DNA from 2 places in the Shewanella sp. Isolate7 genome. Region 2 is predicted to be linked to the other one. Evidence: riboswitches for the same ligand, from Rfam matches in the RefSeq annotation. Region 2 holds a riboswitch; the other holds the start of a gene.
What was found. A riboswitch is a leader RNA that binds a small molecule or an ion and turns the genes downstream of it on or off. The one in region 2 is predicted to bind lysine.
Positions count from the first base shown of each region.

Region 1 (4,282 bases), on a different contig from region 2:
CCGCCGATGGAGGCCTACAAGGCCTTTAGAGGTCAGGCGCCGACCACAGAGGCGCTGCTAAAACGCCGCGGTCTCAACTAAGCGAATTCCCGTTAAAGGGGAATATTAACCATAAAAAAATGCCGCTCCATGAGCGGCATTTTTCTGTCTGTGTGGTATCGACAGGTCACTTATACCAATCGTAATAAACAATTGATCATTCTAGCTTGTTAAAACACTCGATAACTGTATTAGTATTTTTAATTGTAGAATAACTACTTATCTAAAAATCCTGCTTTGTTCTCAAGCGTTTTGCCTGCGCTATTTCTGATCACATATTTACTGTGATTGGTATTAAACCAGACGGTTAGCCTTATGACGCAGCACCAGAATGCTTACCACAAACACCCCACTACAGGCGGCCAGTCCCGCGCCGACCGACTCGGTAAAGCCCAGCACGGTATACCCCACCAGGCTGATCCCCGCCACGATGAGGGCATAGGGTAGCTGAGTCAGCACATGGTCTATGTGGTGACAGTTCGCCCCGGTAGACGACAGGATAGTAGTATCCGAGATAGGCGAGCAGTGATCGCCAAACACGGCGCCCGCCAGCACAGAGGCCAGCATAGGCAGCATCATGTTAGTGTGGGTGCCCATGGCCATATCGGCGGCAATCGGCAACATGATACCGAAGGTGCCCCAGCTGGTGCCGGTAGAGAAGGCCGTCAGACCCGCCAGCACGAACAGCACGGCAGGCAGCAGCGCGAACGGAATGTTACCCGTCGCCAGGCTCGCCATATACTTACCCGTCTCCATCTGACCGATCACCCCGGCGATGGTCCAGGCGAACAGCAGAATATAGATGGCGGGCAACATGGAGCGCGCCCCGGCCAGCACACCTTTAAAGATAAGGGCCTTGTCCAGCCCCTGAACAGCCACCAGCACTAGGGTAGCTGCCAGACCAATCACGGCACCGAAGAAGAGCGATGAGGCCACATCCGTCTTCTCGAACGCCCCTATCACGCTAAAGGGCAGGTTTTCCGCGGCCAGCGCAGCGGCACCGCTGTCGATCATGAAGTAGATGGTAGCAAATACCAGCACGGTAATAGGCAGGAACAGGCCTAAGATCTTACCCGAATCCGCCTCTGGCAGGTCACTATTGGCGCCTGGCGGCAGGCCCTTGGCCTCGTCATACAGGTTACCCTTCTGGGCATTTAGCTCATGCTGGCGCATCGGCCCCACATCCAGCCCCATGAAGGCCACACATAGCAGCAAGACCAGGGCGAAGATGGCATAGAAGTTCATCGGGATCATCTGGATAAACACGCTCAGATGGCCGGTGTCGGCAAAGCCATGGGCGGTGAGTATGCCGCCGATCAGCGCGATGATGTAGGCCCCCCAGCTAGAGACCGGCGAGATCACGCAGATTGGCGCGGCGGTCGAGTCCAGCAGGTAGGCCAGCTTGCTGCGGGAGATATAGTATCTGTCGGTGAGCGGCCGGGCGACGCTGCCCACGACCAGGCTGTTGAAGTAGTCATCGATGAAGACCACGCAGCCCAGGAACATGGTGAGCAGCTTGGCATCACGCTTATTACGAATATGTTGACGGGCCCAGTCGGCAAAGGCCTTGGCGGCACCGCTGACGGTAATAAGTGCGGTGATCATCCCAAGCAGGATCAAGAAACCCAGCAGATAGACGTTCCAGCTGTTTAAGGCGCCATCATCCCACACCAGGCCCACCACCTGTTGTCCCAGGTATTGGCCCATATCCAGCGGTGAAAAATCGGCAATTAACAGTGCCCCCAGGAGGATCCCCACACCGAGCGAGAGCAGGACGCGGCGGGTAAAGATCGCCAGCAGAATCGCCACCACGGGCGGCAGCAAAGAAAGTGCCGAATCGGCATAACTCAAAGTTGTCATTGTAAAATATTGTCTTCGTTTAAATACGAATGGAGGGCAACTGAACTGGTGGGATATAGCATGAGATATTACACCTGTCCTATCAGTAGCGCTCCATAGTGATACCCATTCTCGGTATACCTTCCACTTATCAATCCAGATAAGAAGCACTATGGCAGTGCTGCCTCTATTCGATGACAGCCCCAGCGGCAAGCCTTGATCAACTCCACCACTTCGGCACCAAATCCTTTCATATTCGCTTAACGGCATCACCCTAACGAATACTACTGATATTTAATGCACCTCTACGTCTCAGGACGCCTGCCAATGTCACTATCGGCAAACGTGAGGCACATAAAAACACAAGCGGCTTTAAGGACGCTACCTCAAAGCCGCTCCATGTGATCTATATCACACTAAATTTTAGATGAACACCAAAGTGCTCACCAAGCATTTACATTTTATTAAATAAGTTCGAGTAGCTTAGGCACTGCCTCGAACAGATCCGCTTCCAGACCATAGTCAGCCACCTGGAAGATAGGCGCCTCTGGATCTTTGTTGATCGCCACGATCACCTTAGAATCTTTCATCCCCGCTAAGTGCTGGATGGCACCCGAAATACCCACGGCGATATAGAGGTCCGGCGCGACAATCTTACCCGTCTGACCCACCTGCAGATCGTTTGGCACGTAACCGGCGTCAACCGCGGCGCGAGACGCACCCAGTGCACCGCCCAGCTTATCGGCCAACTGCTCGAGAATCGCAAAGTTCTCGGCGCTGCCCATGGCACGACCACCCGAAACCACGACAGAGGCCGCACCAAGATCGGGACGCTCAGACTCAGACAGGGTCTGCGAGACAAACTCGACATCGCCGCTGTACTCGTTATCCAGGGTCTGCACCGAGGCGCTACCGTCCTGGGCAACCGCATCGAAGGCACTGGCGCGAACCGTCATCACCTTGATGGCATCCAGGCTCTGAACCGTCGCCATGGCGCTACCGGCATAAATAGGACGCACGAAAGTATCTTCGCTAACCACTTCAACCACTTCAGAGATCTGCGCCACATCTAAAAGGGCCGCAACGCGTGGCAGTGCATCTTTACCGACACTCGAGGCCGCAGCCAGGATGTGTTGATACTCGCTGGCCACAGAAACGATCAGCGATGACAGGTTTTCGGCAATGGCGTTGGCATAAACGGCGCTATCGGCCATCAATACCTGACGCACACCGGCAAGCTGCTTGGCGCTCTCAACCGCGGCGCCACAGTTGTGACCGGCCACCATCACATCGACTTCGCTACCGATCGCCTGAGCACAAGCAACTACCTTGGCGGTATCGAGTTTTAAAGTCGCATTATCATGTTCTGCTATTACTAGAATCGCCATTTAGATCACCTTCGCTTCATTCTTTAGCTTGTCCACTAGCTCCTCGACAGAAGCCACCATAATACCCGCTTGACGCTCCGCAGGCGGTGTCACCTTGAGCACCTTCTGATGCTGCTTAAGGGTCACGCCCAGGCTATCTACCGTGATGGTATCGAGCGGCTTACGTTTCGCCTTCATGATGTTAGGTAATTTGGCATAGCGAGGTTCGTTCAGACGCAGGTCTGTGGTGACAATCGCAGGCAATGGCATCTTAAGGGTCTGCAGACCGCCGTCGATCTCACGGGTAACCACAAGTTGCTCGCCTTCAACCTTTACCTCAGAGGCAAAGGTGGCCTGAGGTAGACCGGCTAGCGCCGCCAGCATCTGGCCTGTCTGGTTGTTGTCGCCATCGATAGACTGCTTACCCAGCATGATCAGCTGAGCCTGCTCATTGGCTTGAATCGCGTTGAGGATCTTTGCAATAGAAAGCGGCGCAAGCTCTTCGTCGGTTTCCACATGAATACCACGGTCTGCGCCCAGCGCCATCGCCGTGCGTAGCTGCTCCTGCGACGCCTTAGGCCCTATGGTTGCTACCACGATCTCGGTCGCAATACCTGCTTCTTTCAAACGTACCGCTTCTTCTACAGCAATCTCACAAAATGGGTTAATGGCCATCTTCAGATTTGCGGTATCGACATTTGTATTGTCAGCGTTAACCCTGACCTTCACATTAGCATCGACGACGCGTTTTACTGGCACCAATACTTTCATAAGGCTTCCTTCTTACGTCTTTATTCTGAATAACAAATAGTGCATAGCGAAACTATCACCAACTTACGCCACTTTACGTGCTGTTGACGTTAACGTCAACAGGAAGTCACCTGCATCTTTGTCTTACATCAAAAACAGGGTGTTTAAGGGTGACTAAGGGGTCAAAATGGGACAAAAAAAGAAAAGCTGAAATAAAATTTACCTTAAAGGCTCAAATATTCATTTAATTCGTTTGATAAAACCTTTTTTAGTTCCTATTATTAGCC
Region 1 is NZ_JAKEVJ010000001.1:31,933-36,214, forward strand. It holds partial or broken gene L1D47_RS00125 (M3 family metallopeptidase) at 1-81, shown strand, start outside; gene L1D47_RS00130 (Na+/H+ antiporter NhaC family protein) at 334-1,899, opposite strand; lysine riboswitch at 1,978-2,194, opposite strand; gene L1D47_RS00135 (FAD-binding protein) at 2,343-3,266, opposite strand; gene L1D47_RS00140 (electron transfer flavoprotein subunit beta/FixA family protein) at 3,267-4,016, opposite strand.
Region 1: linked by a shared signal. The riboswitch ahead of L1D47_RS00130 (Na+/H+ antiporter NhaC family protein) and the one ahead of lysC (lysine-sensitive aspartokinase 3) in region 2 are both predicted to bind lysine.

Region 2 (4,282 bases):
CTTGATACACAGACGCCGAGGCAAAATGCAGCACGGGCACACAGTCAACAGGCAGACTCAAGGGGACTATCGCGTCCTCCTCGCCATATCTGTCGACACGCAAGATGTTGGCGAGCGGTTCACCGGCGGGCAGCGGCTGCCCGACCTTGGCCTTGTACTCCACCAAGCCACCTAGGGGCGCATGATACTTCTTATAGTCTTTCAGGTAACAAGCGTAGCGTGGCATCGCCGCAGGCTCTACGCGCTCACTTATTACGCCGCGCTTGCTGAGATAGGCCAGTATCCCTTCGACATCCACCAGGGCATCCGCCAAATCGACATTCTCCTGACTGCCAAGCTCCAGGGTAAAGCCCGATACGGGCACCTCAATCTCGTGCCCCTGAGTAGCCAGGTATTCACTCAGCTGCCACCAGGGGCAGAAGATAGACTCATCCATGGCCCCACCAAACTCATTAGGGATAAGCAGGGTATAAGGAATAGAGAAGTACTTGGCGGCATCTTGGTCATACTCGGGACAATAGAGATGTTTGCACGACTTAGGGCCGGTATGCAGATCCAGCACGATATCCGCCCCATGGCCCATCTGCTGCAGACTCACCGCCAGACGATGTCCCGTGGTGATCCCCCAGGGCTCATGCAGACGGCTGTAACACTGCTCAACCAGCAAGGCCCTGAAATGGGCAATTAACTCGGCATCAGTAAGATGTTTGTGCCCCTGATACCAGCTAGCAATGTCCAGTTTATGATCTAGGTATTCGCGGTTCCAGTTCACCCCGGTGATAGGGTCGAACCGTCCTAGGGTAAACTCGCCACTCTTTTGATTGATCCCTAAAGGATTAGCCAGTGGCACCAGGGTCACCTTGCCGCGCAGCTCACAGGTTTCGAGCGCCTGCATCAGCTGATAGATCACCGCATTGCCCTGCACCTCGGCGCCGTGCACATTGGCCTGAATACAGACGCTCGGGCCGGTCACGACCTCGGGGACAAACTCAAACAGGTTGAGTTCAAGATCTTGACCCGTGGCGAGCTCGCCAACCTTTAACGTAGAACGAGTTGGTTTCATCATTGGCCTTCGAACAGATTCTGATGCAGCGCACTCACCACCTGAGCCGCCTCAGACTCGGCCACCAGGACACATAGGTTGTGCGGGCTTGCCCCCTGACAGATCATGCGCACATTATGGGGTTCGAGTACCTCGAAGACCCGGCGACACACACCGGCCGTGGTGGCAATCTTATTGCCGACGATCGCCACCAGCGCCAAGCCCTCTTCTACCCGCACCCGGCAGTGCTGTGACAACTCCTGCAACAAGGCCTCGCTCAGCAGGCTGTTTCCTGCCGAATCGGATCCCGTCTTATCTAAGGTCAGCGAGACGTTTACCTCTGAGGTAGTGATCAAATCCACACTGATCTTATGCCTTGCCAGGGTGGCAAAGGTTTCGGCCAGGAAGCCCTGGGCATGCAGCATCTGCAGGCTATGCAGATTGAGTAGCGTCTGGTCGCGTCGCACCGCTACGGCGCGATAAATAGGCTCGTCGTTCACCTGATGACGAATCCAGGTGCCGCCGAGCTCAGGCGCCTTACTGGAACCGACAAATACCTGAATCTTATGTCTGACCGCAGGTAATATGGTGGCAGGATGCAGCACCTTGGCGCCGAAGGTCGCCATCTCGGCCGCCTCGTTAAAACTGATCTCAGGGATAGGGCGAGCATTGGGCGCCAGCCTTGGATCGGTAGTAAAGATGCCTGGCACATCAGTCCAGATCTCCACCGCCGAAGCATCCAGCGCCTCGGCGAGCAGCGCAGCGGAATAGTCGCTGCCGCCACGGCCCAATGTGGTGGTCGACCCCTGCTCATCGGCGCCAATAAAGCCTTGAGTCACGATACGCTGCTCTCCCAGCAGTGGTAGCAGGTGCTCTGTGCAAAGCTGCTTCACCGCCTCGATCTGCGGCTCGGCGCGGCCGAAATGACTGTCGGTGCGCATCACCTGACGCACATCGAAGGCACTCGCCCGCTCGCCCTTCTCTCTTAACACGGCAGCAAAGAGCACAGACGAGCACTGCTCACCCTGAGCCAATAATTCATCTATGGTCGCCTTGCTGCGATGCTGGCAAAGCGACTCACTCAGGCTGGCAATCTTACTTAAGATGGCATCGAGACGCGCGGCCACATCGTGGGGCTGGCCCAGCTCGTCGAGGATCTTATATTGAATAGAGGCGATCGCCTTGAGTAACTGCTGACGACGCTCAAAATCCACACGCTCCTGAGTCAGTTCCACCAGGAGGTTAGTCACACCACTCGAGGCGCTCACGACTACAACGCGGGTATCGGGATTGGCCAATACGATATCGGCACAGCGGTTCATCGCCTCATAATCGGCGACAGAGGTTCCACCAAACTTAGCAACAACAATAGACATTAGCGCACCTCAACCCAAACAGCCGACGATGACACGAAAGAAATAGATAACATTGAATACGCTCCGAACTCACTTCGTTCGAAGAGCCTGGTGCAAAGATGACGCACCCCAAGACGGGAAACAACGATTGCCACCAGAAGCTCTCCACCAAAAACAGGTGACAATCAATGGGATTCAGCCCATTCGACCGATAAACAGATGAAACCAAACATCTCTTTACCTCGGCGTTAATCTCCCTCATAAACCGTCAACGGAGTTTGGACTCCTCGGGCTTACTACCTAGTTAACGCTCCTCTTCTGTATCACTAACCTTATCGATCAGGATGCAAGAAAACTATCAAACAACCGAATAAAAAGTCAACGATATTTTAGCCAGTCATGATGAAAGCCATTCAACATAGACGGCCCTAGGGTCTGTTGGCCTTTCGCGTTCATTTTTGCAGCATTCTGTATCGATTTTATACAAGGCAGAGCGATTGTAATGTAGTGCACTACATCAATGAGCGATAACGCAGTAGAAAAATGATACAGAAGCTGCCCGCAGGGTTCGTCTTGAGCACGTTCACCTCTTTGTTACTCGGCTTTTATATAGAATGACTATATCTCAAACCTCGTGCCGCGATTTGAACGTACTCAATTAGAACAAAATTTGTGCTCAAAAGGTCAGCAGGCCCTAACGACTAATGTCCGGCAGTTCGCTAACCAAGCAGACCCTTGCGGAAAACTTACCTAAGGTAACCTCATCATACGCGACCAGACAAGGCACCAGTTGCAGCTCATCGTTATCGACAAAGTAGATGGCGTTTTGATTAAACACCTTGCCCAGCTCCACCGCGGCAGCCTTATCGATAGAGACCGCCCAACTCTTTTCCATATGCCCCCGATCGCTGGAGGCGCCGGTCAGGGCACGATAGGGGTATTGCAGGCGTTGAATATGACGTTGAAGCTGTTTATCGAGGAGGCGGTTTTGCGAGGGAGAAAGGTGTTGGCCTTTAGGATTATGAGCGGTAATGATTGCAAATGATAACGAGGGAGAGAAAGGTTGAGTGAGTAAGAATTGCGTTTGCTGATAGCATTGCCAAAAGTGTTCGTTCGCTGTGCTCATCACTAAAATATTCCTAAATTAGATTCAGTCGATTATAGCAAAATTCGCTCACCTTCCTAGAGGTGTGAGGCAGGTCACTTTATGAATTTTTATTAATATCATTAAAATCAAAGATGTACACAAAACAATGTGACTTACATCAAATCTCAAAGGAATTTTGTTAACATTTCATTTGTTAACAAATGACTAAAACGAGTACAATAAGTTCGTTGATTCACTTCCACTCATCTCACGATGAAATACTTTTTGTTACATCTTGTCGGCGACAAGGTCATCAAAAGTTAGTCAATTTCCTGTATAAAATGTGAGCTTAGGCTGATTTAGCATTTAAACTTGAAAATATTAAATAGTTAACGGAACTATTCCCAACTATTGTTAATCGAAGTGAATAGCAGTTCGCGTGTCTTTTGAAAGAGATACGTATACTTTACTAATCATGAAGTGTGTTGCTGTATCAATAGTTTTTTGATGAAAGCACTAAGTGAGTTGAGTAATTGTCGCGAAGACAGATAGTGCGCAGCAGCACCAACTAGCGCTCATGGTTAGAACAGTTTTAAACAAATATTAGGTAAATAAACATGCAAAACCCGCACATTCTGATCGTTGAAGATGAAGCCGTTACCCGGAACACGCTAAGAAGTATTTTCGAGGCTGAAGGATATGTGGTAACTGAAGCCAATGATGGCGCAGAGATGCATAAAGCCATGCAGGAAAACAAGATCAATCTAGTGGTGATGGATATCAACCTACCCGGTAAGA
Region 2 is NZ_JAKEVJ010000023.1:49,005-53,286, forward strand. It holds gene L1D47_RS07625 (succinylglutamate desuccinylase/aspartoacylase family protein) at 1-1,063, opposite strand, end outside; gene lysC (lysine-sensitive aspartokinase 3) at 1,063-2,418, opposite strand; lysine riboswitch at 2,548-2,723, opposite strand; gene L1D47_RS07635 (DUF3293 domain-containing protein) at 3,092-3,523, opposite strand; gene arcA (two-component system response regulator ArcA) at 4,102-4,282, shown strand, end outside.